Regions from separate parts of the Streptomyces sp. NPDC058457 genome, predicted to be linked through region 3. Evidence: riboswitches for the same ligand, from Rfam matches in the RefSeq annotation. Region 3 holds a riboswitch; each other region holds the start of a gene.
The links. A riboswitch is a leader RNA that binds a small molecule or an ion and turns the genes downstream of it on or off. The one in region 3 is predicted to bind thiamine pyrophosphate.
Positions count from the first base shown of each region.

Region 1: linked by a shared signal. The riboswitch ahead of thiC (phosphomethylpyrimidine synthase ThiC) and the one ahead of thiO (glycine oxidase ThiO) in region 3 are both predicted to bind thiamine pyrophosphate.
Region 2: linked by a shared signal. The riboswitch ahead of ACFWPS_RS15340 (thiamine ABC transporter substrate binding subunit) and the one ahead of thiO (glycine oxidase ThiO) in region 3 are both predicted to bind thiamine pyrophosphate.

Region 1 covers NZ_JBHXLU010000010.1:6,528-16,188, reverse strand. Annotated here, with positions in the region: gene ACFWPS_RS10965 (YibE/F family protein) at 1-1,525, opposite strand, end outside; TPP riboswitch at 1,597-1,774, shown strand; gene thiC (phosphomethylpyrimidine synthase ThiC) at 1,767-3,587, shown strand; gene ACFWPS_RS10955 (hypothetical protein) at 3,701-4,438, opposite strand; partial or broken gene ACFWPS_RS10950 (phosphomethylpyrimidine synthase ThiC) at 4,624-4,815, shown strand; gene ACFWPS_RS10945 (NADP-dependent oxidoreductase) at 5,007-5,945, opposite strand; gene ACFWPS_RS10940 (winged helix-turn-helix transcriptional regulator) at 6,102-6,518, shown strand; gene ACFWPS_RS10935 (hypothetical protein) at 6,564-7,433, opposite strand; gene ACFWPS_RS10930 (metallophosphoesterase) at 7,614-8,702, opposite strand; gene ACFWPS_RS10925 (LacI family DNA-binding transcriptional regulator) at 8,964-9,661, opposite strand, start outside.
Region 2 covers NZ_JBHXLU010000015.1:127,148-136,808, forward strand. Annotated here, with positions in the region: gene ACFWPS_RS15335 (ABC transporter permease) at 1-582, opposite strand, end outside; gene ACFWPS_RS15340 (thiamine ABC transporter substrate binding subunit) at 627-1,700, opposite strand; TPP riboswitch at 1,783-1,890, opposite strand; gene rlmN (23S rRNA (adenine(2503)-C(2))-methyltransferase RlmN) at 1,934-3,040, opposite strand; gene ACFWPS_RS15350 (VOC family protein) at 3,108-3,896, opposite strand; gene ACFWPS_RS15355 (cytochrome P450) at 3,934-5,178, opposite strand; gene ACFWPS_RS15360 (phosphatidate cytidylyltransferase) at 5,388-6,725, opposite strand; gene frr (ribosome recycling factor) at 6,725-7,282, opposite strand; gene pyrH (UMP kinase) at 7,429-8,187, opposite strand; gene tsf (translation elongation factor Ts) at 8,402-9,238, opposite strand; gene rpsB (30S ribosomal protein S2) at 9,429-9,661, opposite strand, start outside.
Region 3 covers NZ_JBHXLU010000071.1:50,958-60,618, forward strand. Annotated here, with positions in the region: gene ACFWPS_RS39110 (deoxyribonuclease IV) at 1-338, opposite strand, end outside; gene pknB (Stk1 family PASTA domain-containing Ser/Thr kinase) at 373-2,331, opposite strand; gene ACFWPS_RS39120 (thiazole synthase) at 2,596-3,390, opposite strand; gene thiS (sulfur carrier protein ThiS) at 3,394-3,606, opposite strand; gene thiO (glycine oxidase ThiO) at 3,603-4,763, opposite strand; TPP riboswitch at 4,761-4,872, opposite strand; gene ACFWPS_RS39135 (NAD(P)/FAD-dependent oxidoreductase) at 5,015-6,253, shown strand; gene ACFWPS_RS39140 (Rv2175c family DNA-binding protein) at 6,387-6,752, shown strand; gene thiE (thiamine phosphate synthase) at 6,796-7,443, shown strand; gene metF (methylenetetrahydrofolate reductase [NAD(P)H]) at 7,559-8,482, shown strand; gene ACFWPS_RS39155 (hypothetical protein) at 8,539-9,546, shown strand; gene ACFWPS_RS39160 (phytoene desaturase family protein) at 9,568-9,661, opposite strand, start outside.

The sequences.
Region 1 (9,661 bases), on a different contig from region 3:
GCGCGGCCTCCACGGGCACGGCTGTCTCCGTGCCCGGCCGGTCGGCGGACACCACCAGGGCCGCGAGCAGCGTGGTGACCGGCACCGAGGCGACCAGGCCGATCGAGCCGACCAGGGTGCGCACGATCTCCTCGGCGACCAGCTCGCTGTTGGCGACCGTGGCCACACTGCTCTGCGCGATCGAGAAGAGCAGCAGCAGCGGTAGCGCGGCACCCGCATAAGCCAGCACGAGGGTGTTGACGACGGACGCGATGTGGTCACGGCCGATGCGGATGCCCGCCCGGTACAGCCCGCGCCAGCCCATCGTCGGGTTGGCCTCGTGCAGTTCCCAGACGGCCGAGGTCTGGGTCACCGTCACGTCGTCCAGGACACCCAGCGAGCCGATGATGACACCGGCCAGCAGCAGACCGCTCATGTCGATCGACGGATACAGGCCGTGGATCAGGCCGGTGTTGTCGTCGGTGTTGCCGGTGAGCGCGGCCCAGTCGATGAACTCCGAGCCGAGCAGGCCGATCAGACACAGCGAGACCAGCGTGCCGAGCACCGCCACCGAGGTCCGGGCCGACAGCCCGTGGCAGATGTACAGGGCGATCAGCATGATGGCGCTCGACCCGACCACCGCCATCAGCAGCGGGTTCGATCCCTGCAGGATTCCCGGCAGGATGAACAGGGTCAGCACCAGGAAGCTGACCGCCAGCGCGACCAGCGCCATCACACCGCGCAGCCGGCCCACCACCACCACGGCGAGTGCGAAGATCCCGGCCAGCAGTGCCATCGGGAACTTCCGGTTCACGTCGGTGACCGAGTACTGCAGGTCCTTGGGTGCGGAGGGTTCGTACGCGGCCACGACCTTCTCACCCTCGTGCAACTGCCGCGACTGATCGGGCTGCACGATCTCGGTGAAGGTACGGCCCTTGTCCTTGCCGACGTCGACCCGGACCGTGGCCTTCTTGCAGGTGCCGCCCTCCTCCTTCGAGGAAGTGCCGTCGGTGGTGGAGGTGTCTCCGGTCGAGCCGCCGCCGGAGGCGTTGACCGACTTGCAGCTGACCGAGACGACCTTGGTGACCGTCGCCGCCTGCGTCTGGCGGTCGAAGCCGACGCCGGTGCGCTCGTGCGACGGGGCACCGCCGGGCCACAGCACCACCAGGCCGACCACGACCGCGGCGGTGAAGGGGATCAGGATGGCCGCGATGACCTTGCGCAGATGCTTGGAGACGGGCGCGGCAGGGCCGTGGCTGTGGCTGTGTCCGTGCGAGTGGCCGTGACCACCGCCGGGCCCGGAGCCGCTCTGGCCGGTACTCGGACCGGGCGAATGGCCATGGGCCTCCCCGTGGCCGTGGGCTTGGCCGTTGTCGTGATGGCGGGCGTGGCTGAGAGCGTGCCCCTGGTCGTACGGCTCGCCCTGCCCGTGGATGTGTCCGTCACCGGCACCATGGCCCCCGTGGCCGGATCCGCCGCCCTGCGTGGCGCCGTTGCCGCGCCGCGGGTCTGGGGGCGGATAGGGGTGCTGCTGTGTCGAGGTCACCGCCCGATCATCGCAAGAACGGCAGGGGCCCTCTGTTCACCGCGCCCGAATTGACGCTAGCGTGGAGGCACCTTTGCACACGCGGGAGCTCGGAGCACCGGGCTGAGAGGGCGCTGACCTCCGTATTCGCGACGTTTCACGTGGAACGAGTGATGTTTCACAGGAAACGCCGCCCGACGGAAGCCGCTGCGTCGACCGCCGAACCTGTTACCGGGTAATGCCGGCGTAGGGAGTAGGTCTCATGACCAACAAGGACGCGCGCACGCCTGCCTTCAGCCAGGACGAACAGCCCATTATGGGCGAAACGCCCCAGGAGGCCGGGAAGTCCATCGGCTGGCACAAGGGGTATGTCGAGGGCTCCCGCCCCGACCTCCGGGTGCCGGTCCGTCAGGTGCACCTCACCAACGGGCAGTCGGTCACGCTCTACGACACCTCCGGCCCGTACACCGATCCGCTCGTCGAGACCGACGTCCGCAGGGGCCTGCCGCCGCTGCGGGAGAACTGGATCACCGCCCGCGGCGACACCGCCGAGTACGCGGGCCGGCCCGTCCGTCCCGAGGACGACGGGATCAAGCACACCTCGCCGCGAGGTGGCCTGCGCAACCTGGACGCGGTCTTCCCGGGCCGCCCGCGCCAGCCGCGCCGCAGCCGGGACGGCGAGGCGGTGACGCAGCTCGCGTACGCCCGCCGGGGCGAGATCACCCCGGAGATGGAGTACGTGGCCGTCCGCGAGAACGTTTCTCCCGAGGTGGTCCGCGAGGAGATCGCGGCGGGCAGGGCCGTACTGCCCGCCAACGTCAACCACCCGGAGATCGAGCCGATGATCATCGGCAAGCGGTTCCTGGTGAAGGTCAACGCCAACATCGGCAACTCCGCGGTCACTTCCTCCATCGAGGAGGAGGTCGAGAAGATGACCTGGGCGACCCGCTGGGGCGCCGACACGGTCATGGACCTCTCCACCGGCCGCAACATCCACACCACCCGCGAGTGGGTGCTGCGCAACTCCCCCGTCCCCATCGGTACGGTGCCGCTCTACCAGGCCCTGGAGAAGGTCGACGGCAGGGCCGAGGAACTGACCTGGGAGATCTACAAGGACACGGTCGTCGAACAGGCCGAGCAGGGCGTGGACTACATGACCGTCCACGCGGGCGTGCGCCTCCCGTACGTGCCGCTCACCGCCAACCGCAAGACCGGCATCGTCTCGCGCGGCGGCTCGATCATGGCGGCCTGGTGCCTGGCGCACCACAAGGAGTCGTTCCTGTACGAGAACTTCGAGGAACTCTGCGAGATCCTCGCCGCCTACGACGTCACGTACTCCCTGGGCGACGGTCTGCGCCCCGGCTCCATCGCGGACGCCAACGACGAGGCGCAGTTCGCGGAGTTGCGCACGCTCGGGGAACTCAACCGGATCGCGAAGCGTTTCCATGTACAGACGATGATCGAGGGCCCGGGCCATGTCCCGATGCACAAGATCAAGGAGAACATCGACCTTCAGCAGGAGATCTGCGATGAAGCTCCGTTCTATACGCTCGGCCCGCTGACCACGGACGTCGCGCCGGCGTACGACCACATCACCTCCGGTATCGGTGCCGCGATGATCGCCTGGTGGGGCACGGCGATGCTCTGCTACGTCACGCCCAAGGAGCACCTGGGCCTGCCCAACCGGGACGACGTCAAGACCGGCGTCATCACCTACAAGATCGCCGCCCATGCGGCCGACCTCGCCAAGGGCCACCCGGGTGCACAGGAGTGGGACGACGCGCTGTCCGACGCCCGCTTCGAGTTCCGGTGGGAGGACCAGTTCAACCTCGCCCTGGACCCGGACACGGCCCGCGAGTTCCACGACGAGACACTTCCGGCGGAGCCGGCGAAGACGGCCCACTTCTGCTCGATGTGCGGGCCGAAGTTCTGCTCGATGAAGATTAGCCAAAGCATCACAGAGCGGTTCGGTGGCGCGGCGGCCGAGGGGGCGTCGCCCGAGGAGATCGCGGAGGGGATGCTCCAGAAGTCGAAGGAGTTCGCGGCGAGCGGGAACCGGGTCTACCTGCCGATCGCCGACTGACGCCGTGACGCGGTGCTCCCTTGAGGGAAAGGTTGGGAGCACCGCCACGTCAGAGCTTCACGCCGTTGGCCTGTGACGAAACTCGCTGGAGTCAGTGGGTGAATCGGCAGCTGCTATTGCGGACGCATCAGGTTCAGGTCCTCGCCCCATGCATCCAGAACCGCGCCGTGCCCTGCACGTCGGGCCGCTGCCTCGACACGGCCGAAGAGGCTCCGCTGCAAGGGCACCTCGCCTGTTGCTGAGATGCGGGCCAAGGTGTCCAGCAGCGAATCGGTGTCCCAACCGGGCAGCGGGTAGCGGGCGAGTTCCCACTCCAGGTACTTGTTGTACGGACGGGGGCGCCGGTCGAGCGCGAAGAGCAACTCCAACAGACTACCGATGCTGTCGGCAGCGTCGAGGCGGGCGGCGAAGGGATGCCCATCGCGGTCGTTCTTGACGGAGCGGTAGACAGAGTTGGTGTAGGCGTCGAGCCACTCTCCGGCGTCCCGGAAAGCCTCATCGACGCCGAGCCGGGCTTTGGCGGCCAGGATCTGGGCAATGCCTCCGTCGAGCCGGTCGAGCACGATCTGGGAGCGGGCCAGGGCGTAGCGTTCGAAGCCAGGCATTCCTGCAGTCCGGAATTCAGCAAGCGGGAGGATGACGAGGTCGAGCTCGGCTGTGCGATGGTCGGCGAACCGAGTGAGATCCGTTGCTGCGTCGTCAGCGACGACGACGTATAGGTCGTGATCGGAGTACCTCGTCGGCATGCCTTCATGGGCCTGAGATCCCTTGAGCACGAGCCCGACAACGTGGTGGTCAGCTGTGGCGAGTTCGACGAACGCACGGTAGGTGATGAGCTGCTGAGCAGCCATTGCGTGATCTCCGGTGAAGTAGTGACGGCTACGCCTGTCAGGCGGCCCCGCCTGCCGGAGTCGCCTCAACCCGTCTGCGGGGCCCTGGCCGCCGCTCAGAAGATCAATGCACGTGTGAACCGTACCGTCCGACTGTCCGAGGAGTGCTCAGTTTGAGTCGGCGTACAAGCTGGGGGCCATCCTGAAGGGGATACGACGACAGCCTCATCCCAGGCTCCGCGAGTGACTCCGGCCCGAACCTGTTCTCGATGAAGATCTCGCAGGACATCCGTCGCGAGCACGGCGGGAGTCGGGCCGAGGTTGAGGCGGGGATGGCTCAGAAGTCGAAGGAGTTCGCGGCCGCGGGCAACCGGGTGTATCTGCCGATCGCGGACTGAGGGCGGGCCCGGGAGTGTGCCGGCGGTTCGGGAAGCGGGCTCCGGCACACTGCCCCGGCTATCGGGCTCGCCATGCCTCGACGTGGGCCAGCACGTACGCGGCGAGTTCGGGTGGTCACCGTCGAGCGGACCACGCGCACCTTGTGACGGACCTTCATGGACGGACCGTCACAGGGGGACGGTAGTGCCTCTCATGGGACCAGGACGAGTTTTCCGGTGGTGCGGCCGGCCTCGATCGCGCGGTGGGCCTCGGCGGCCTCGGACAGCGGGTAGGTGTCCTGGACGAGTACCCGCAGCCGGCCCGCCTCGATACGTTCCGTGATCCGTTCCAGCAGCTCACCGGAGGGAGCAGCAGTGACCCATACGTAGCGCATCCCGCGCTCGGCCGCCTGGAGTTCGTCCGTTCCCGGGTCGATCGACGCACCGACGAGCAGGCCGCCGGGGCGCAGCACATCGAGGGAGCGCGGTCCGTAGGAGCCGCCGACCAGGTCCAGGACCGTGTCCACCGGAGCCACGGCGGACTCGAAGCCGGTGGTCGTGTAGTCGATCAGCTCGTCGGCACCCAGCCCGCGCAGCAGGTCGTGCCGGCCGGCCCGGGCGGTGCCGATGACGTACGCCCCCAGCTCCTTGGCCAGCTGCACCGCGACATGGCCGACGCCACCGGCCGCCGCATGGATCAGCACTCGGTCACCGGGCCGGACCCGCGCCAGCACGGCCAGCGCCTGCCAGGCGGTCACCGCGGCCAGGGGGACGGCACCCGCGACCGCCAGATCCACGTTCCCGGGAGCAGGGGCCAGCGCCTCGGCCGATGCGGCGGTGAACTCGGCGTACGCACCGCGCCGGGAGACCGGCAGCATGCCGTACACCCTGTCGCCCGGGGCGAACCGTGTCACGCCCTCGCCTGCCCGCTCGACGACACCGGCGACATCGTTGCCCGGCGTCCACGGCAGCTCGACCAGCTCCGGCACCCGGCCGGAGCGGAGCACCGCGTCGCCGGGATTGACCCCGGCCCCGGCGACCCGCAGCAGCACCTCGCCGGGGCCCGGTTCCGGTATGCCGGTCTCGGCGTACTCCAGCGTCTCGGGACCACCGAACACGGACTGGACGACGGCATGCATACGGACGGACATCAGACCAAGGCTCCTCGGCGGCGGGCGGCGGGCGGCGGGCGGCGGGCGGCGGGTGGCGGCGGGTGGCGGCGGGGCGCGGCGGTCGCGGCGCGTTCCATGCTCGGTCCCGGCAACTGTCCTGTGGAAGTAGGCACTTTCCTGATATCGAGGTTCCTCATGGATACCGGCTTCGACCTGAGAGAACACGGCGGCGTGGACGTCTTCCTGCGCGACTGCCCCACCCGTGCCGTGCTGGACGTGATCGCCGGCAAGTGGACCATGCTGGTGCTGGTGGCCCTTGCGGACGGTCGGCCCATTCGGTTCGCGGAGCTGCGCAGACGGCTGGACGGTGTGACGCCGAAGGTGCTGACGCAGACCCTGCGCGCGCTGGAGCGGGAGGGACTGCTGACCCGCACGGTGTATCCGACGGTGCCGCCGCGGGTGGAGTACCGGCTGACCCGGCTGGGCCAGGAGGCGGGCGGGCTCGTGCAGCGCATCACCGACTGGTCGCAGGCGAACGTCGCCGCCATGCAGGCGGCGCGGGAGGAGTTCGACGGGCGCTCCGCCCGCCGGCTCCCCGGCGCGGCCTCGTAGACCGGGTGTCCGGCCTGCGCCCCCTGGCCGGGGGCGCAAGCCGGGTCATTCCGGCTGGTGTTCCGGGCCTCCGAAGTCCGGGCTGGTGTAGTCCGGGCTGGTGAAGCTCGGGCGGGGGGCGGGGGCGGTACCGTCGTCGGTGCTGAAGCCGGGACGGTCGTAACCGAGTCGTGGCATCCGGCCCGCCGGACTCGACGGGGCGGTGTGGCGCAGTCCGGCCGTGCCGGTGTCGGTGGCCAGTGCTTCCCGCAGGAAGGGCAGGATGCCGCGCTCCAGCAGGGCGTCCCGCCAGGCCTCCCGGGCCTTGGCCACCTCCCCGCCGGGTTCGCCGTAGGCTCCGGCCTCCAGCGAGGGGCTGTTGCGCAGTGCGGTGAGCAGCAGTCCCGCGCCGGCCATGATGATGGCGGCCGCGGTCACCACGCCGAACACCCAGCCCGCGGTGAGCATGGTCTGGGCGAACGCCGGGGCCGGGTCCAGCATCTTCAGGACGTAGCCGACGAGCAGGAAGATCGCTGCGGCGGTGCCGGCGAGCACCGGCGCCAGGACCAGGGCGAGGGCGAAGCCTCCGGCGCCGGTGGTCTCGGCGGCCTCGCCGAGGGTGGTGGCGAGCCCCATCGCGCCGCCCGTGCCCGGCTCTGCGGAGCCGGACTCGTGGACGGCGGCCGGGGTGGACCGCGCCGGATTGCGCAGTTCCTCGCGGACCTTCACATAGTGCTGGTACTCGGTCGCCGCGGCCGCCGTGATCAGTGCGGTGGCGTTGAGCGCCATGGTGCGCAGCTGTTCGGTGTTCAAACGCTGGCCTATACCGGCCAGTTCGGGACGGTACTGGGCGGAGCGCAGCGCCTCATCGAGGATCCGCTCGTATTCCTGGCGGTCCTCGCTGTGCAGGTGCTGCGGAACGCTGTTCATGTGCATCCCCCGATGCTCCGTAGGGCTTGTGGCTCGCACGCCGGCGAACCGTCGGGCAGAAACGGAGGGGAGCCTGCTACGGATAAACCGATGGTAGAGCCGTTACGGCACGCGGTGACAGGGGGTTGCCGGAAATTGGGGTTGCCCGCGTGTGACGTCGGGGGGTCGGAACAGCCCGGCGAACGCTCAGTTGTCCAGCGGAAGTTGCCTCACCAGCAGCTTTCCGGCCATGGTCACGCCGCCGTCCATGGCGATGGCGAGCCCGTCTGCGTAGACGTGCGGTCCCGCCACAACGGGGCCGGTGCCCTCTTCGCCCTCCTCGGAGCCGACTTCCCCCAGCAGATAGGGAATCGGGCTGTGTCCGTGAACGATGCGGGTGCCGCCGTACGTATCGAGAAGGGAACGGACGGCGTCTGCACCCCCCTCGTCGCGGAAGGAGAAGCGTTTGGTGAACTTGCGGAACAGATCCCACACCTCGTCCGCGTCATTACGCGTGATGGTCTCGCGGACGGTGTCGTTGACCGCCTCGATCGAGTCGCCGTAGTCGAGGTAGGCGGTGGTGTCGGAGTGGACCAGCAGATAGCCGTCGACCTCCTCGACGGCGTCCAGGCGGGCCATCCACTGGAGGTGGTGGTCCTGGAGCCGGTCCATGTCGGTCTTCTGGCCGCCGTTGAGCAGCCATGCCGCCTGGAAGGTGGCCGTACCCGCGCCGGAGTTCACGGGCGTGTCACCGAACCGCTTGGCGCCGAGCAGCAGCAGTTCGTGGTTGCCCATGAGGGCCTTGCAGTAGCCGCCGGCCGCGGCCGCCTCGGCGGACAGCCGCATCACCAGGTCGATGACACCGATACCGTCCGGACCCCGGTCGGTGAAGTCGCCGAGGAACCACAGCCGGGCGGTGCCCGCGCACCATTGCCCGTCCGCGTCGATCAGGCCCTGCTCGCGCAGCGCGGCGAACAGCTCGTCGAAGTAGCCGTGCACGTCACCGACGACGTACAGCGGGCCGGGGCCGTCCGCAGGCTGCGCGGCAGGGCCGGCGGCCGGTTCGACCGGCGTCTGGAGCGTGTCGCCGCGGTTGATGACGGGCAGGTCGCGCTGGGTGGGCGTGTACCCGTCCGGATACCCCTCGGGGTACATGTCGTCGAGTGGCGGGACGACGTCGCCGGGGTGGGTGCTGGGGGCGTACGGACCGGTCTCGTTGACGTACCCGGGCACCCGGAAGTCGCGCAACGTCGCCGTCCGCTCCGCCTCGGGTCCCTGACCGGCCCCCTGAGTCATCAGACCCCTCCACCATCGCGCCGCATCTGCACCGCTTCGGACTGCCTGGTCGCAGCGGCCCGCGGTGTCGTGGGCCCATCATAGGAATGCCCGTCGCGCCGTGTGATGACCCAGGGGTGGTGAATCCGGGCAGGACTCCGGTTCAGCGTGGCTTTCGCCCCGGTTGGGCAGGGGTTCGACCCCCCGCCGTTCAGCTGCCGGCCGTCGTCCGACGCCGCCCGGCAGCTGCGCCGCCCCGCTCTTCGCACGCTCGTGCTACTCCTACTCCGGTGCCCGCGGCGGGCTGACCGTGGTGCGCTGCGTGCGTCGCTGGGAGGAGGTACGCACGATCAGTTCGGTCGGTATCACCTGCTCGACCGGTTGGTCCGACTCGACCCCCTCGATCGCGTCGATGAGCAGCTGCACCACCGCCGTGCCGATGCGGCGCGGCTTCAGGGAGAGCGTGGTGACGGGCGGCTCGGTGTTGGCGTACACGGTCGACTCGCTGCAGCACACCAGGAGCAGGTCGTCGGGGACGCGCAGCCCGTAGCGGCGGGCGGCGGCGAGCAGGTCGGTGCCGTTGGGGTCGAACAGGCCGTAGACGGCGTCGGGGCGGTCCGGACGGGCGAGCAGCCGGTCGGCGGCGACCGCGCCCGCGCACGGGTCGTGCGCCGGGTAGGCCTCGTAGACCGGGTCCTGGCCGACGCGCTCGCACCAGCGCAGGTAGGCGGTGGTCGACAGGTGTGTGTACGTGTCCGTCGTGGTGCCCGTGAGCAGGCCGATCCGGCGGGCGCCCGCGTCGGCGAGATGGTCGAGGATGCCGAGGACGGCGGCCTCGTGGTCGTTGTCCACCCAGGCGGTGACCGGGAGCGAGCCGGCCGGGCGGCCGTCGGAGACCACCGGCAGGCCCTGCCGCACCAGTTCGCTGACCACCGGGTCCTGGTCGGAGGGGTCGATGACGACCGTGCCGTCCAGGGCGA
Region 2 (9,661 bases), on a different contig from region 3:
GAAGGTGAACAGGAACACCATCAGCGCGGCGGCGGCCACGGCGGGCACGAGCGCGGGCAGCGTGACCTTCCGCCAGGCGCCCAGCGGGGAGGCCCCGAGCATCCGGGCGGCCTCCTCCTGCCGCGGGTCCAGCTGGGCCCACAGCCCGCCCACGGTCCGTACGACGACCGCGTAGTTGAAGAAGACGTGCGCCAGCAGGATGGCCCAGACGGTGGTGTCGAGCCGTACGCCCCACAACTCGTCCAGCAGCCCGCCCCGACCGACGAGCGCGAGGAAGGCGGTCCCCACCACGACCGTCGGCAGCACGAAGGGAACCGTCACCACGGCCCGCAGCACCTGCTTGCCGGGGAAGTCGAGGCGCGCGAAGACATGGGCGGCGGGCAGCGCGGCCAGCAGGGTCAGCGCGGTGGAGGCGAGCGCCTGCCAGGTGGTGAACCAGAGCACGTGCCGGATGTCGGACTGGCCGAGGACGTCGGCGATCCGCCCGAACCGCCAGACCCCGTCGGCCTTCAGGCCGCGCGTGACGATCGCCGCGACCGGCCAGGCGAAGAAGACGGCGAAGAACGCGACGGGCACGGCCATCAGCCCGAGCCGCGCCGCGCTCCCGCGCCTGCCGGCTGCTCCGGTTACTTCAGTACGAGTGACGTCCACGTCTTGACCCACTGGTCACGGCTGGCGGCGATCCTGTCGGGCGCCATGGTCTCGGGATCCTGGGCGGCGGGCCCGTACTTCGTGAACTCGGCAGGCACGCTCGCCCCCTTCACCACCGGGTACACGAACATGTTCAGCGGCATGTCCTCCTGGAACTCCCTGGAGACCAGGAAGTCGATGAGCGCCTTGCCGCCCTTGCTGTTCCCGGCGTTGCTCAGCAGCCCGGCGAACTCGATCTGCCGGAAGCAGGTGCCGGTCGCGACACCGGTGGGCGCGGTGCTGGGCTTCGGGTCGCCGTAGATCACCTCGGCGGGCGGCGAGGAGGCGTACGACACCACGAGCGGCCGGTCGCCGCCGGCCTTCTTCCCGCCGGCCGAGCCGGAGAACTCCTCGTTGTAGGCCTGCTCCCAGCCGTCGACGACCTTCACGCCGTTGGCCTTGAGCTGCTTCCAGTAGCCCTGCCAGCCGCTGTCCCCGTACTGCGCGGCCGAGCCGAGCAGGAACCCGAGCCCCGGCGAGGACGTGGACGCGTTCTCGGTGACGAGGAGGTTCTTGTACCGGGGCTTGACGAGGTCGGCGTACGACGTCGGCGGGGTCAGCTTGTGCTTGCTGAAGTACGCCTTGTCGTAGTTGACGCAGATGTCGCCGTAGTCGATGGGCGTGACCCGGTGCCTGGCCGCGTCGAGCTGGTACGCCGTACCGACCGTGTCGAGCCCCTTCGCCTCGTACGGCTGGAAGAGACCGTTGTCGAGGGCCCTGGAGAGCAGGGTGTTGTCGACGCCGAAGAAGACGTCGCCCTGCGGGTTGTCCTTGGTCAGGATCGCCTTGTTGACGGCCTGCCCGGCGTCACCGTCCTTGAGGACCTTGACCTGGTAGCCGGACTGCTTCTCGAAGTCCTGGAGCACGTTCTTGGAGACGGCCCACGAGTCGTGGCTGACGAGGGTGATGGTCTTTGACTCGGCCCCGCTTCCCGAGGACGAGGACGAGCACGCGGACAGCGTCACGAGCCCGAGCCCGACCGCCGCGGCCACGAAGGTTCTGGTGTGCATGGTGTGCACTGGTGTTCTTCCTCCTGGAGTTGACCAGGAAGAGACGCGGCCCTGCCCGCGGTGTGCGGGCAGGGCGCAACAGCTTGAGTGATGACCGAACTTCCTACCCAGAATGACCTGGGCGAGGTTCAGAGGGTCTGCGGCCCGGTTGCCGCACTCTCAGCGCTGTGGCGCTCCCCTGTCGGATTATGAAGATGTGTTGGCCAGATCCTACCGCTCGGTGCCTACGGCGGTTACCTCTCGGTCGCCGCGAGCTGACCACAGGCGCCGTCGATCTCCTGACCCCGGGTGTCCCGGACGGTGACGGGCACACCATGCGCCTCGATCGCCTCGACGAACGCCTTCTCGTCCTCGGGCCGCGACGCGGTCCACTTCGAACCCGGCGTCGGGTTCAGCGGGATGAGGTTGACGTGCACGGGCTTGCCCTTGAGCAGCCGGCCCAGCCGGTCCCCGCGCCAGGCCTGGTCGTTGATGTCGCGGATGAGCGCGTACTCGATCGACAACCGCCGCCCGCTCTTCTCGACGTACTCGAACCCGGCGTCGAGGACCTCGCGCACCTTCCACCGCGTGTTCACGGGGACGAGGGTGTCGCGCAGTTCGTCGTCGGGGGCGTGCAGCGAGATCGCGAGCCGGCACTTGAAGCCCTCGTCGGCGAACCGGTGGATGGCCGGGACGAGTCCGACGGTCGAGACGGTGATCCCGCGCTGCGAGAGCCCGAGCCCGTCCGGGGCGGGGTCGGTCAGCGCGCGGATGGCTCCGACCACCCGCTTGTAGTTGGCGAGCGGCTCCCCCATCCCCATGAAGACGATGTTGGACAGCCGCGCGGGCCCGCCGGGCACCTCACCGTCCCGGAGCGCCCGCATCCCGTCGACGATCTGGTGCACGATCTCCGCGGTGGACAGATTGCGGTCCAGCCCCGCCTGCCCGGTCGCGCAGAACGGGCAGTTCATCCCGCATCCCGCCTGTGAGCTGATGCACATGGTCACCCGGTCCGGGTAACGCATCAGCACCGACTCGACGAGCGTCCCGTCGAAGAGCTTCCACAGCGTCTTGCGGGTCGTCCCCTCGTCGGTCGACAGATGCCGTACGACGGTCATCAGCTCGGGGAACAGCGCCTCCCGCAGCTTGTCCCGCGAGGCGGCCGGGATGTCCGTCCACTGCTCGGGGTCGTGCGCGTACCGCGCGAAGTAGTGCTGCGAGAGCTGCTTGGCACGAAACGGCTTCTCCCCGACCTCGGCCACCGCGTCCTTGCGCTCGGCGGGCGAGAGATCAGCGAGATGCCGCGGCGGCTTCTTGGCTCCGCGCGGCGCGACGAAAGTGAGTTCTCCGGGCTTAGGCATAACCCAACCAGTGTCGCAGATCAACTGCGGTGGCCCGCGACCGTGGATTCGGCAGGGGTCCAGGGGCTCAGCGCACGGCGGTGGTGATGATGGCGAGGAGGGCGCCGAAGGGGTCGAGGAACATGGCGAAGCGGCCGATGCCCGGGGCCTCGGTGACCGGGATGAGGACGGTGGCTCCGGCCTCGGTGGCCCTGGCGAGCGTGGCGTCGCAGTCGGTCACCTCGAAGTACGGGTGCCATTTCGGCGTCGATCCGGCGTCGAGGTTGGCCTGGGGCAGTTGCATCAGCCCGCCGTGGGCCGCCGCCGGGCCGCCGCCCGCCGGGGTGAGGACCGTGTAGGTCAGTTCCGGGCCCATCGGCACATCGCGGGTCTGCCAGGAGAAGACCGACTCGTAGAACGATTTCGCCGCGCCGGCGTCGGTGGTGTACAGCTCCGTCCTGGCCAGGCTGCCGGGGACCGCGACGAGGTCCAGGCCCTTTGTGTCGCCCGGCTGCCAGACCGCGAAGTCCGCTCCGGTGGGGTCGACGAAGGCGGCCGCCCGCCCGAAGGCGAAGACGTCCGCCGGGGCGATCCGGACGCTGCCGCCCGCCTGTTCCACGGCCTTGGCGGTGGCGTCGGCGTCCGGGGTGTGGAAGTACACCCGCCAGGACGCGCTCGCGCCCGCCTCGGTGAGCGGGCCGATCCCGGCGACCGTTCCGCCGTCCTGTTCGAAGAAGCCGTAGCCGCCCGCCTCCGGTCCGGCCGACCGGTGCTCCCAGCCGAAGACGGCGGAGTAGAAGGCGGCGCTCGCGTCAGTGTCGGGGGTGCCCACGTCGAGCCAGTTCGGAGCGCCGGGAACATACTGGGTTGTCAGCATTGCGGGGTCCTCCTCGGCCGTCTGCGGCCGCCTTCGCTCACCAGGTCACGGGCAGCGTACGCGGTCCCCGGATCAGGCCCTGGCGCTGGAACTCGACCTCCTCGGGGGGTACGGCCAGGCGGATGCCGGGGAAACGGGAGAGCACCGAGCCGATCATGGTCTCGGCCTCCATGCGGGCCATGATCGCGGCCATGCAGTGGTGGGGGCCGTGGCCGAAGGCCAGGTGGGGGCCGTTGGCGCGGTCGAAGTCCAGGTCGTCCGGGTCGTCGAAGACGGCGGGGTCGCGGTTGGCGGCGACGTAGGCGTTGTAGACGACCTCGCCGGCCCGGATCAGCTGGCCGCCGACCTCGACGTCCTCGACGGCGACGCGCGGGATGCCGACGCCGTTGCGGTGCGGGACGTAGCGGAACAGCTCGTCCACCGCCTTGGGGAGCAGCTCCGGCTCGCGGCGCAGCCGGTCCAGGTGCTTGGGGTGGGTGAGCAGCGCGTACATCATCGAGCCGCTGTTGTTGCGGACCGCGTGCCCTCCGCTGACCTGGATGGCGGTGGCCAGGGAGATCGCCTCGTCGCCGGTGATCTCGCCGTCCGCGGTGGCCTGGGCCAGCACCCCGGCGAGGTCGTCGCGGGGCTCCTCGCGGCGGCTCTGCAGCAGCTCGGCGATCCGGGCCCGGGTGGTCCGGGCGGCCTCCCGGGCGCGCGCTTCCGCGTCGGGGCCCGCGGAGAGCAGCGCCTCGCCGGTGGCCGCCCAGCGGTGCCAGTCCTTCTCGTCGATGCCGAGGAAGTCACGGATCACGGCGATGGGGAAGGGGCCGTGCAGATACTCCATGAGGTCGGCCGGTGGGCCCGCGGCCTCCATGGTGTCGAGGAGTTCGCCGGCCCGGCGCTCCGCCATCGGCCGCAGCCGCTGCATGGCCCGCCCGGTGAAGGCCCGGGCGACGACCCGGCGCAGCCGGTTGTGCCGGGGCGGGTCGATGTACTGGAGGCCGGCCGTCTGGGAGGCCACGGGCGCCGGGCGCATGCTGGTGATGTCGCGGCCGACGACCGACTCCCGGGAGAAACGCGGGTCGGAGGTGACGAAGCGGACGTCCTCGTACCGGGTGACCAGCCAGGCGTCCCCCTCGCCGTGCGCGAGTCTGATGCGGGTGACGGGCTCGTCGCGCAGCAGCTCGTCCAGGAACGGGTCCGGGTCGAGCGCGGGCAGATCGTCGACGGGCCAGAACCGCACCGGCGGAGGAGGCGTGGTCGGGGACGGGGTGGAGGCCGGGGCCGGGTCGAGGGGCATGGGCACACTCCCTGCACGCACGTCGGAGGACACCGCGTCCTCACAGGGAGTCTCCCTCTGACCGGCCTGACCATGCGATTTCTGCTGCGTCATCCGGGGCCGACATGCCGCCGAGCCCCCGCCCTGTGAAGGACGGGGGCTCGCCTACGACAGCTGTACGTCAGCCACTGCCGACGTGTCTGTAGATCAGCCGCTCCCGGCGAAGCAGATCAGCCGCTGCCGACGAACAGCACCATCAACAGCCACACCACCGGAGCCGTCGGCAGCAGCGAGTCCAAGCGGTCCATGATGCCGCCGTGGCCCGGGAGCAGCGTGCCCATGTCCTTGATGCCCAGGTCCCGCTTGATCATGGACTCGCCGAGGTCGCCGAGCGTGGCGCTGGCCGCGACCGCGAGGCCCAGCAGCAGGCCCTGCCACCAGGTACCGTCGTCGATCAGGAACTGCATGCACAGCGCGCCCGCGACCATCGCGAACAGCACCGCGCCGACCAGGCCCTCGCGGGTCTTGCCGGGGCTGATGCGCGGGGCCAGCTTGTGGCTGCCGAAGCGCCAGCCGACCGCGTAGGCGCCGGTGTCGCTGACCACCGTGAGGAGCAGGAAGGTCATGACCCGGAAGGGGCCGTCGTCGGCGGTGAGCATCATCGCGACGAACGTCGCCAGGAACGGGACGTAGAACGCCGCGAAGAGACCCGCCGTGACGTCCTTGAGATAGCCCTCCGGCGGTTCCGTCATCCGCCAGACCAGGATCGCGAGCCCGGTGAGCGCCAGGGCGACCCAGGCGCCCTCGGCACCCCGGGCGTAGCCGGCCACGACCATCGCGGCGCCGCCGAGCGCCAGCGGGACTAGGGGCGCCTTGATGCCCTTGCGTTCCTGGAGCCGGCTGGTCAGTTCCCACAGGCCCACCACGACCGCGACCGCCACGACGCCGACGAAGACGGCCTTGACGACGAACAGGGATGCCACGATCACGACGCCCAGTCCGACGCCGACCCCTATGGCCGCACCCAGGTCGCGTCCCGCGCTCTTCTTCTGCGGCGCGGGCGCCGGCTGTGGGGCGTCGGGCATGGGCTCCGGATTCTGGTTCTGCGGCGCCGCCGCGTGAGGCAGGGGCTGCGCCGACGGTGTTTCGTTGCGGAACGTCTCGTCGCGGAACAAGGGGCCGCTCAGCCGAGCGGCCCCCCGGTCGTCGTCCTGGTCTGAGCCGTACGCGGGTACGTCGTCGGGCACGATGGGCATGGGGCGAGTCTGCTGCGCGTTCTGCGCATCGTACGCGGGACCCGCCGGGACGGCTCCCTGGACATGCCCCTGGTCATAGCCGTGGGTACGACCGAGGTCGTACCCCTGACCGGGAGCGTGGACGTACCCCTGGGCAGGGCCGGATCCGTACCCCTCGCCGGAGCCGTACCCCTGGCCGGAGTCCGGCCCGTTGCCCTGGTCGTAGCCCTGGCCGGTGCCCTGATCGGTCGGTCCCCAGTACCCGGCCGGTGATCCGGCCTGCCCGGCGGGTGAGCCCGCCTGCGGCGGGGCTCCCCAGGATGAGTCGTTCATCAGACTTCGAGAAGCTCCGCTTCCTTGTGCTTGAGGAGCTCGTCCACCTGCGCGACGTACTTCGCGGTGGTGTCGTCGAGCTCCTTCTCGGCGCGACGGCCCTCGTCCTCGCCGACCTCGCCGTCCTTGATCAGCTTGTCGATCGCGTCCTTGGCCTTGCGGCGCACGGAACGGATGGAGACCTTGGAGTCCTCCGCCTTGCCCTTGGCGACCTTGATGTAGTCGCGGCGACGCTCCTCGGTGAGCTCCGGGAACACCACCCGGATGATGTTGCCGTCGTTGCTCGGGTTGACGCCCAGGTCCGAGTCGCGGATGGCCTGCTCGATGTTGCGCAGGGCCGTCTTGTCGAACGGGGTCACGACCGCCATGCGCGGTTCCGGCACGGAGAACGAGGCCAGCTGGTTGATCGGCGTCGGCGCGCCGTAGTAGTCGGCCACGATCTTGTTGAACATCGCCGGGTGCGCACGGCCGGTGCGGATCGCGGCGAAGTCCTCCTTGGCGACCACGACGGCCTTCTCCATCTTCTCCTCGGCTTCGAGGAGGGTCTCTTCGATCACCACTTGCTCCTGCGTGTCTTGAGTAAGGCCCGGCTGCGGTTCCGTTGCGGGGCGGCGGCCGGCTGCGTCGCGTCTTCTTTCCCTGACGGTTCCCGACCGGCAGGACATTGTCCATCCCCCGGTCAGGGTGCGTCAGGTGTTGCCGGTCAGGCCCGGCTGCCCTGGTCACCCACCAGCGTGCCGATCTTCTCACCCTTGACGGCGCGCGCGATATTGCCCTCCGTCACCAGCTCGAACACCAGGATCGGCAGCTTGTTGTCGCGGCAGAGCGTGATCGCGGTGGCGTCGGCGACCTTGAGCTCGCGGGTGATGACCTCGCCGTAGCCGAGCGAGTCGAACTTGACGGCGTCGGGGTTGGTCTTGGGGTCGGAGTCGTAGACCCCGTCCACGCCGTTCTTGCCCATGAGCAGCGCCTCGGCGTCGATCTCCAGGGCGCGCTGGGCGGCGGTGGTGTCGGTGGAGAAGTACGGCATGCCCATACCGGCGCCGAAGATGACCACGCGGCCCTTCTCCAGGTGGCGCACGGCGCGCAGCGGGATGTACGGCTCGGCGACCTGTCCCATGGTGATCGCGGTCTGCACCCGGCTGTCGATGCCCTCCTTCTCCAGGAAGTCCTGGAGGGCGAGGCAGTTCATGACGGTGCCGAGCATGCCCATGTAGTCGGAGCGGGCCCGGTCCATGCCGCGCTGCTGGAGTTCGGCGCCGCGGAAGAAGTTGCCGCCGCCGATGACGACGGCGACCTGCGCTCCGTCGCGGACGACGGCCGCGATCTCGCGGGCGATCTTGTGCACCACGTCGGGGTCCACGCCCAGGCCCCCGCCACCGGAGAAGGCCTCTCCGGACAGCTTCAGCAGAAACCGGCCGCGTACTTTGCCGTCGTCGCTCTTCTGGGCCTTGGTGGTCATGGAGATCCCGCCTCTTTCACGTGTTGCACATACGCATACGAAGAAGGCCATTGCCGGTGGGGTCGCTTTTCGCTGCCCATGCGCGGCAATGGCCTCCTCGTCAGATCTGCCGCCGTCCGTCACGTCCCTGGGTGTGGCGGTGTGTACGGACGACTGCTGTCGACCGACCCTATCGGGATTTCCCCGTGGGTCGCGCGTCGATCGCGGTACGGACTCAGATGCCGACCTTGATGCGCGCGAAGCGCTTCAGGGTGACACCGGCCTCGTCCAGAACCTTCTGGACCGACTTCTTGTTGTCGAGCGCGTAGGGCTGGCCGAGCAGCGTGGCGTCCTTGAAGAAGCCGTTCAGACGACCCTCGACGATCTTGGCGATCGCGGCCTCGGGCTTGCCCTCGGCGCGGGTGGTCTCCTCGGCGATGTGGCGCTCGGACTCGACGACGTCGGCCGGCACGTCCTCCTTGGCCAGGTACTTCGGCGCGAAGGCGGCGATGTGCTGGGCGATGCCCTTGGCGACCTCGGCGTTCGGCTTGTCCAGCTCGACGAGGACACCGATCTGCGGCGGCAGGTCGGGCATCGTGCGGTGCATGTAGGCGGTGACGTAGCCGTCGGCGTACTGCGCGAAGCGGTCCAGGACGATCTTCTCGCCGAGGTTGGCGTTGGCCTCGTCCACGAACGCCTGGACGGTCTTGCCGGGCTCGATCTCGGAGGCGAGCAGCGCCTCCAGGTCGGCCGGAGCGGTCTTGGCGACGTGCTCGGCGATGGTGTTGGCGACGGCCTGGAACCTGTCACCCTTGGCGACGAAGTCCGTCTCGCACTTCAGCTCGACGAGGACGCCGGAGGAGTTGTCGTCGGCGATGATCGAGACCACGGCGCCGTTCTCGGCGGAGCGGCCCTCGCGCTTGGCGACGCCCTTCTGGCCCTTGATGCGGAGCGCCTCGACAGCCTTGTCGACATCGCCCTCGGCCTCGTCCAGGGCCTTCTTGCAGTCCATCATGCCGGCGCCGGTGAGCTCGCGGAGCTTCTTGACGTCAGCGGCGGTGTAGTTCGCCATGAGTCTGTAAGTCTTTCTCGAAGTCTGGAAGATCGAAGATCTGCGCGTCTGCGATCCACATGAATTCCATGGATTCCATGTGCGGATTCCACCTGCAGGGGTGGATCGCGGACCGTTGGCTGACCTACGGATGAACGGTGGGGGCGGAGTTCCTGCCGCCGCCCCCACCGTCAACGCTTCAGCAGAGGGGTCAGGCCTGCTCGGCGTCCGCGGCCGGAGCCTCGACAACGGCCTCGGCAGCAGCCGGAGCCTCGACAACGGCCTCGGCGGCCTCGGCGGCGGCCGGAGCCTCGACAGCGGCCTCAGCGGCAGCCGGAGCCTCGGCCTGCTCGGCGTCGGCGACCTTCTCGGTCTCGGCGGAGGTCTGGACCTCGGCGTCGTCCGCCTTCTTCTCGCCCTCGAGCAGGTCGCGCTCCCACTCGG
Region 3 (9,661 bases):
ACCCCGAGCGCCCCGATCTCCCGGCCGCGCCGCAGCGAGTGCCGCAGCGACTCCACCGACTTCTCCACGGTCGCCTCGGTGTGCGAGCCGAAGTTGATCAGGTACGGGGCGTGCACATACGCCGGGACCGCCTCCTCCGCACAGGCCGCGCGGAACGCCTCGTCCTGCTTCGGGCTGCCCGCCGGGGTGGCCCAGCCGCGCGGGTTGGCGACGAAGACCTGCACGGTCTCGGCCTTCAGCTCACGGGCGTACGACAGCCCCACGGAGTGCAGACCGCCGGCCACCGGGACATGGCCGCCGACGGGGTTGCGGGAGGGACCTGACTGCTCGCTCTTCACCCGTCCAGGGTGTCACGCCGCGGCCTGGCCCCCGTCACCGGATGGTGATGGTGATCGTCGACCCCTTGGGTGCCTGCTCCCCGGCGTCCACCGACTGTTTCTTCACGGTGTCGCCGAACAGCCCGAGCAGCCCGCGGTTCTCCTTGACCTGGAAACCGGACTGCTCCAGCAGCTTGGTCGCGGCGTCGACGCTCGCCCCGACCACGTTCGGAACCTCCACCAGCTCCGGGCCCTTGGACAGCGTCAGCGTCACGGTGTCGCCCTCGGCGGCCTGCGCGTCGCCCGCCGGGGTCTGCTGGGCGACCTGCCCCTGGTCGTACTCGGAGTTGATCTCGGTGGCGGACACCGTCACCTTCAGCCCGGCCTCCTGAAGCTCCTGCCGGGCGTCGTCCAGGTCGTCGCCGGTGACGTCCGGGACGTCGACCGGGGCACCCTTGCTGACGACGAGCGCGATCGCGGTCCCCGCGTGCCGCTCGGTACCCGCCCCCGGATCAGTCGAAATGACCGAGCCCCTGGGCACGTCCTCGCTGAACTCGCGGGTCACCATGCCCGGTTCGAGCCCGTCCGCCGTGAGCAGCAACTTGGCCCTGGCCAGCGTCCGCCCCTGCACATCCGGCACGTTCACCGTCTCGGGGCCGTCCGAGACGGTCAGCTTCACCGAGTCGTTGCTGCGGATCCGGTGGCCGGCCGCCGGGTCGGTGCTGATCACCGTGCCCCGCTTCACCGTGTCGCTGTAGGCGTGCTCGACCGATCCGACGTCCAGCCCGGCCTCCTTCAGCCGCGCGGTGGCCTGGGCCTCGGTCTTCGACAGCAGGGGCGGGACCTTGGTGAACTGCCCGGTGTTGATGTACCAGACGCCGGCGCCCGCCCCGAAGACGATCAGTACGGCGACGACCAGCGTCAGCAGCCCGCGCCGGGACCGACGGCCCCCGCGCCGCCGGTCGGATGGGGGTGCCCCCGCGCGAGCGAAGCCGAGCGTGGGGGAGGGCGGCGCCTCGAACCGGCTGGTCCGCAGCACCCCCTCGTCCTCCTCGTTGACGGGCAGGGGGCGGGGCACGGTGAGCGACCGGGGTATGACACTGGTCCGGTCCTCGGCGATGTCATGCGCCTCGGTCAGCGCCTGCGGCGGCACGGCGTCCAGCTGCTCGGCGCCGAGCGCGCTCCGCGCCTGCCGCAGCAGGGCGAGCAGCGCGACCGCGTCGTACGGCCGGACCTCGGGGTTGCGGGCGGTGCCGAGGGCGACCAGCTCGTCCAGCTCGTAGGCCAGCCCCGGCACGACGGCGGACGGCGCCGGCACGTCCTCGTGCAGATGCTTGTACAGGATGATCGCGGGCGAGTCCCCGTCGTGCGGCTTCTGCCCGGTGAGCATCTCGTACAGCACGACACCGCACGCGTACACGTCGACGCGCGGATCGGCGGTGCCGTTCTCGACCTGCTCGGGCGCGAGGTAGGCCACGGTCCCGAGCACGGCCCCCGTCGTACTGGTGACGCTGTCCACGGACCGCACCAGCCCGAAGTCCGCGACCTTGACCCGCCCGTCGTCCCCTATCAGCACGTTCTCGGGCTTCATGTCCCGGTGCACGAACCCGGCGCGGTGCGCGGCGCCCAGCGCGGCCAGCACCGGCTCCAGGATGTCCAGCGCGGCCCGCGGCTGCAGCGCGCCGCGCTCGCGCAGCACGTCACGCAGGGTGCAGCCGGCGATGTACTCCATGGCGAGATACACGTACGACCGGTCGGCCCCCTGGTCGTAGACCTGGACGACGTTCGGGTGGGCCAGCCGGGCGACCGACTTGGCCTCCCGGATGAACCTCTCCACGAAGGACCCGTCGGCGGCGAGCGCCGGGTGCATCACCTTCAGCGCGAGCACGCGGTCCAGCCGGATGTCCAGGGCCCGGTACACCGTGGCCATCCCGCCGACGGCGATCCGCGCGTCGACGCGATACCGGCCGTCGAGCACCTGCCCGACGAGGGGGTCCTGAAGGGTCGTATCCACCCAGCGAGTGTACGAGGACCGACTGACAGCCCCACAGGTGAGACCGCTTTCCCCCGGGGACTGCAGCGCACCTGTGACGCTTCGCACCTGGCTGAAATATGCACCTACCCACCCGCGACCGCCGACACCGACCGGCCTCGGGCATGCTTTCTCCCCCTTCCCGCAGCCGCCGACGGTGCTCGGCCCCCACGGGAGAGTCCCGCTTCTCAGCAGACGGTTTCGGGTGGTGCGTGGGTGGGAGACGAGGCGGGAGCGGGCCGGCGCTCAGAACGCAGGACGCTCGGGGTCCAGCACGGCCAGGCCCTCCGCAGGAGACGACGCCTCCGCGAGGTACCGACGGGGAATCCGCCCCGCCAGCCGGGCCAGCCGCCCCGCCTCCACCCCGGCCCGCATGGCGTGAGCCATCCGCTCGGGATCCTGTGCCCGCGTCACCGCAGACGCCAGCATCACCCCCGCACACCCCAGCTCCATCGCCAGCGCCACGTCCGACGCCGTACCGGCTCCCGCGTCCAGAATCACCGGCACCCGCGCGTGCTCGACGATCAGCCGGAAGTTGTGCGGGTTGCGGATCCCGAGCCCGGACCCGATCGGCGACCCGAGCGGCATCACCGCGGCGCACCCCACGTCCTCCAGCTTCCGGGCCAGCACGGGATCGTCGTTCGTGTACGGCAGCACCGTGAACCCGTCGTCCACCAGCGTCTCCGCCGCGTCCAGCGTCTCGACCGGATCCGGCAGCAGCGTCCGCTCGTCGGCGATGACCTCCAGCTTGATCAGCGAGGTCCCCAGCGCCTCCCGCGCCAGCCGGGCCGTCAGCACGGCCTCCCCGGCGGTGTAGCACCCCGCCGTGTTCGGCAGCACCCGGATCCCGAGCCGTTCGAGGACCGACAGCACGGATCCCCGTACCCCCGGGTCCACCCGCCGCATCGCGACCGTGGTCAGCTCGGTCCCGGACGCGACGAGCGCCCGCTCCAGCACCTCCAGGCTGGGCGCACCCCCGGTCCCCATGATCAGCCGGGAGGAGAAGGTCGTACCCCCGAGGACGAACGGGTCGTCGGCCATGGCTCAGCCTCCCTGTACGGCGGTGAGGACTTCCACGCGGTCGCCTTCGGCGAGCCCGGTCGCCGCCCACTGCCCGCGCGGTACGACGGTCTCGTTGACGGCCGCGGCCACCCCGGAGGGCGCGGCGGTGAGGGACTTCACGAGCGTGTCGAGAGCGGTGCCCGGGGCGATCTCCCGGCGCTCCCCGTTGACGGAGATGGTGACGGAGATGTTCATGCGGTCTGCTCCACAAGGACGGCGCCGAATCGCCTCGGCGTGAACGGACGGGCTTCCTCCGGCAGCTCGCCGCCGGCCAGCAGCTCCGCCATCACGTCCCCCGTGACCGGCGTGAGGAGCACCCCGTTGCGGTAGTGCCCGGTGGCCAGCAGCAGCCCGTCGAGGCGGGTCGGCCCGAGCAGCGGCGCGTTGTCGGGGGAGCCGGGGCGCAGCCCGGCCCGGGTCTCGGTCAGGGGCAGTTCGGTGATCCCGGGCACCAGCTCGTGCGCGTCGCGCAGCAGCTCGTACACCCCGCCCGCCGTGACCGTCGTGTCCCAGCCGAGCTCCTCGCTGGTCGCGCCGACGACCAGTTCGCCGTTCTCCCGGGGCACCAGGTAGACGTTCCCGCCGCGCACCACGGCCCGTACGGTCCGGCTGAGGAACGGCGCGTACCGCGCGGGCACGGTCAGCCGCAGCACCTGCCCCTTCACCGGCCGCACCGGCGGCAGCACGTCGTCCGGCACGCCCGCCAGCCGCCCGCTCAGGCTCCCGCCGGCGAGCACCACCTGCCCGGCACCCAACGTGTCACCCGCACGGGTGCGGACACCGGCGGCGCGTCCCCGTGCCACCTCCAGGCGCTCGGCCCAGTCGCGGTGGAGGACCACCCCGGTCCGCTCGCACGCGGCCACCAGCGCGGCCGCCAGTCGGCGCGGGTCGATCTGGTGGTCGCCGTCGACCCGCAGCCCGCCGCGCACGCCCGGCGCGAGCATCGGCTCCAGGCGCCGGCACTCGCGCCCGGACAGCCACTCGGACTCCAGTCCCGACTGCTGCTGGAGCGCGTGCAGCTCACGCAGATGGGCGCGGTCGTCGGCGTCCAGCGCGACCGCGAGCGTGCCGCAGCGCCGGTAGCCGAGGTCGTGGCCGGTGAGCTCGGTCAGCTCGGCGGCGAAGCTCGGATAGCGGCGCGCGGAGGCCAGGTTGAGCCCCAGCAGGGTCTGCTCGCCGTAGTGCAGTTCGGTGACCGCGGCCAGCATCCCGGCCGCGACCTGCGCGGCCCCGCCGCCGGGCGCGGGGTCCACCAGGGCGGTGGCGAGCCCGCGCTGCGCGGCGCGCCAGGCCGTGACCAGGCCGATGATTCCGCCCCCGATGACGAGGACGTCGGACGTACGTGAGGACATGGGCGTCCAGCCCCTCCCTTCGCCGGCATGACCCGGATCAGGTTCGTACGGTCGGAGGCCGCCAGCCTCCCTCTCAGCCCGGTGCGTCCGGGCTCCCGCGTGTGCTTCCCCGTCACCCTAGCCCGCGGAGCTCCGCCCTTGTAAGACGGCCTCGGACCGCGCTGTGGAACAGGTCACTCGCCGCGCCCCTGACTGACTCTTTGTCAGTTGTCTATCGTTCTTCTCCATGGTGACTTGTCTATGGTGATCAGGTGAGCGAGCAGACGCAGGGACGGAGCACGTCACAGACGCGGCGCGTGGTCGTCGTGGGCGCGGGCATGGCCGGGGTGCAGACCGCCGTCGCCCTGCGCGAGCGGGGGTTCACCGGCACCGTCACGCTGATCGGCGCCGAGCCGCACCAGCCGTACGACCGGCCGCCGCTCTCCAAGGCCGTGCTGCTCGGCAAGGCCGAGGGCTCCGCCTTCGAGGTCGACTTCGAGGCGCTCGGCATCGAGCTGGCACTCGGCCGCGACGCGCTGGGCGTGCGCACCGCCGACCACGAGCTGGACACCGAGGCCGGACCGGTGCCGTACGACGTCCTGGTCCTCGCCACCGGCGCCGAGCCGATCACGCTGCCCGGCACCGAGGGGGTGCCCGGCGTCCATCTGCTGCGCACCCTGGACGACGCTGAGCGGCTGCGGCCCGTGCTCGCCCGGCAGCACGACATCGTGGTCGTCGGCGCGGGCTGGATCGGCGCCGAGTTCGCCACCGCGGCCCGCGAGGCCGGCTGCGCGGTGACGGTCGTGGAGGCCGCCGACCGCCCGCTCGCGGGAGCGCTCCCGGCCGAGGTCGCCGCGCCCATGACCGCCTGGTACGCGGACAGCGGCACCGAACTGCGCACCCACGCGCGCGTGGCCGGCGTCGAGCCCGGCGCGGTGGTGCTCGACGACGGCTCGCGGCTGCCCGCGGGCGCCGTCGTGGTCGGTATCGGGGCCCGCCCCGCCACCGCCTGGCTGGCCGGCTCCGGCATCGAGCTGGGCACCCACGGCGACGTGCTGGCCGACGACCGTCTGCGCACCGGCGTCCCGGACGTCTACGCGGTCGGCGACTGCGCCTCCTTCCCGTCCGGCCGTTACGGCGAGCGCCTGCTGGTCCACCACTGGGACAACGCCCTCCAGGGCCCGCGCACGGTCGCCGCCAACATCCTCGGCGAGTCCGACGCGGTCTACGACCCGGTCCCGTACTTCTGGTCGGAGCAGTTCGGCCGCTTCGTCCAGTACGCCGGCCACCACGCCGGCGCCGACCGCCTGGTGTGGCGCGGCGACCCTTCCGGCCCGTCCTGGAGCGTCTGCTGGCTCCGCGAGAGCCGCCTGGTCGCTCTGCTGGCGGTAGGCCGCCCCCGGGACCTGGCGCAAGGCCGCCGCCTGATCGAGGCCGGCCGTGAAATGGACCCGGAGGCCCTGTCCGACCCCGCCCGCCCCTTGAAAAACGCGACTGCGGCGCCCCTTTAGGGGCGCGGGGCTGTACCGATATGCGGCTGCGCCGCGTGGGCGCGACCAGCCCCTACGGCGCCGCACCCGAACGACGACACATCCCGCCCCCACCCATCGCGGCCCACCCGGCAGAACGCCTACCCTTGACCCCGTGACCGAGATTGACGCAAACATCGATGCTCTCGTCCCCGCCTGGCTCACCCTCCCCGACATCGCAGAGATGATGGACGTCGAGGTGACGCGCGTGCGGCAGCTGGTCAAGGAGGGCCAGCTCATCGCCGTCCGCCGTGGTGAGAACAAGGCACTGCACGTTCCCGCCGCCTTCATCGACGGGGACAAGGTCGTCAAGGGCCTGACCGGCACCCTGACGCTTCTGCGGGACGACGGCTTCACCGACGAAGAGATGCTGGAGTGGCTCTTCACTCCCGACGAGACCCTGCCCGGCACCCCCGCACAGGCGCTCAGCGAGAATCGCGGCACGGAGGTGAAGCGCCGCGCCCAGGCGCTCGCCGTCTGAGGCACGTCTGAGGCAACCAGTACCGAACCGACGGGGGACACCGATGACCGACACCGCCCGCGCCCAGCTGGCCGATGCCCGGCTCTACCTGTGCACGGACGCCCGTAAGGAGCAGGGCGACCTCGCCGGGTTCCTGGACGCGGTCCTGGCGGGCGGTGTCGACATCGTGCAGCTGCGCGACAAGGGCATGGAGGCCGCCGAGGAGCTGGAGCACCTCGCCGTGTTCGCCGACGCCTGCGCCCGGCACGGCAAGCTGCTCGCGGTCAACGACCGCGCGGACGTGGCCCACGCCGCCGGTGCCGACGTGCTCCACCTCGGCCAGGGCGACCTGCCGGTCCCGGCCGCCCGCGCGGTCCTCGGCCCGGACGTCCTGATCGGCCGGTCCACGCACGCCGAGTCCGAGGCCGCCGCGGCCGCCGTGCAGGACGGCGTGGACTACTTCTGCACCGGCCCCTGCTGGCCCACCCCCACCAAGCCCGGCCGCCCCGCCCCCGGCCTCGGCCTGGTGCGGTACACCGCCGCGCTGGGCACCGACCGCCCCTGGTTCGCCATCGGCGGCATCGACCTCGGCAACCTCGACCAGGTACTGGACGCGGGTGCCCGCCGGGTGGTCGTGGTCCGCGCGCTCACCGCGGCCGACGACCCGGGCGCGGCGGCGGCCGAGTTCGCGAAGCGCCTGCGGTCGCGGTGACGCGCAGGGGGTCGCTGTCCGGAAACTTGTCCAGTATCCGGACGCGAGCTCGACAATTCGGGCAAATATCCCGAGTTCGGTTGGGTGGCCGTCCGCCCCTGGCTAACCTGCGGGTATGGCCCTAGGAACCGCATCGACCAGGACTGACCGCGCACGCACCGTGCGCGACATGCTCGCCACCGGCAAGAACACGTACTCGTTCGAGTTCTCGGCGCCGAAAACCCCCAAGGGCGAGCGGAACCTGTGGAGCGCGCTCCGGCGGGTCGAGGCGGTCGCCCCCGACTTCGTCTCCGTGACCTACGGCGCCGGCGGTTCGACCCGCGCGGGCACGGTCAAGGAGACCCAGCAGATCGTCGCCGACACCACGCTCACCCCGGTCGCCCACCTCACCGCGGTCGACCACTCGCTGGCCGAACTGCGCAACATCATCGGCCAGTACGCGGACGCCGGGATCCGCAACATGCTCGCGGTGCGCGGTGACCCGCCCGGCGACCCGATGGGCGACTGGGTGGCGCACCCGGAAGGCCTGACCTACGCGGCCGAACTCGTCCGGCTCATCAAGGAGTCGGGCGACTTCTGCGTGGGTGTCGCCGCCTTCCCGGAGATGCACCCGCGCTCCGGCGACTGGGACGCCGACGTCCGGCACTTCGTCGACAAGTGCCGCGCGGGCGCCGACTACGCCATCACGCAGATGTTCTTCCAGCCCGAGTCGTACCTTCGCCTTCGTGACTCGGTCGCCGCGGCCGGCTGCGAGACCCCGGTCATCCCGGAAATTCTGCCCGTCACCAGTGTGAAGATGCTGGAACGGCTGCCCAAACTCAGCAACGCCGCCTTCCCGGACGCCCTGAAAGAGCGGATCCTCACAGCGAAAGACGATCCGGCGGCGGTACGCTCCATTGGCATCGAATACGCCACGGAGTTCTGCGCCCGGCTGCTGGCCGAGGGAGTGCCAGGACTGCACTTCATCACGCTCAACAACTCCACGGCGACGCTGGAAATCTACGAGAACCTGGGCCTGCACCATCCCCCGCGGGCCTAGACCGGCCGCACCGGAGTACGACACACTGCGTAGCGGTCACAGGAGGAGGGGCGTACATGGGCTGGACGGTCCTCTACGTAGCGTTCGGCATCGTCGCGCTGTGGTTGCTCGGCGAGGTGCTGCTGCAGTACAAGGCGCGGCTGCGCTGGCGACTGCTCGCCTTCGTCGGCTTCCTCGGGGTCGTGTTCGGTGTCCTGATCCCCTCGGTCATCGTGATCGGTGTGGGCGCGATCGCGTTCGCGGTCGGCCAGACCTACGTCACGCTGTCGTTCCGCCGCGGCTTCGAGGCCGGCTGGGCGGTCAAGCGCCCCGGCACGGACGGTGACGAAGGCCTGACCAAGCGCCGCCGCGGCGAGCCGGACGAGGACGCTGGCCTGGAGGCCACCGACCCCGACGCGGCCGACGCCGCCTACGCCGAGCAGCAGGGCGCCTACGCCACGGGCAGCATGCCGTCCTACGGCGGTGACGACTACGAGCGTGACGACGTCTTCACCCCGGCGGCCCGCACCATGGAGCCCGGCGCGGCCGAGTCCAGCACGGTGTACGAACCGCAGCCGATGCCCGAGGACACCGGCTCCTACGGCGTCTACCGAGACGCCGGCTACGCGGCCACCGGCGACCAGCAGGCCGCCTACGCGACCGCCGGCCAGGACCAGGCGTACGCCGCCCAGGGCACCGACCAGAACTACGCCTACGACTACTCCGGCTACGGCCAGCAGCAGTACGGCTACGACACGGGCGCCCAGCAGCAGTACGCCAACTACTCCGACCCGTACATCGGCAACAACCAGACCTACGGCGGCACCGGGTACGACCAGTCGTCGTACGGCACCCAGCAGTACGACCAGCAGGGGTACGCCCAGGGCCAGTACGGCACCGGCGGCTACGGCGAGACCCCGGCGGGCGGTGTCTGGGTACCGCAGCAGCGCGCCGACGAGACCTACGGCGGCGAACTCCCGCAGGAGCAGCCGTACCCCTACCAGGGGCAGGGCGACGACGGGCAGGGGCAGCAGCAGGGCCAACAGCAGGGCAACGGGTACGACGAGCAGCAGTACCGTTTCTGAAGCGGCCCCGAAGAGCCCGGCTCACTGCGAGCCGCGGAACTCCGGCCCCTCCACGATCAGCCCCGCCACCAGCGCCCCCGACATACCCGCATGCGGAAGCCCACCGCCGGGGTGC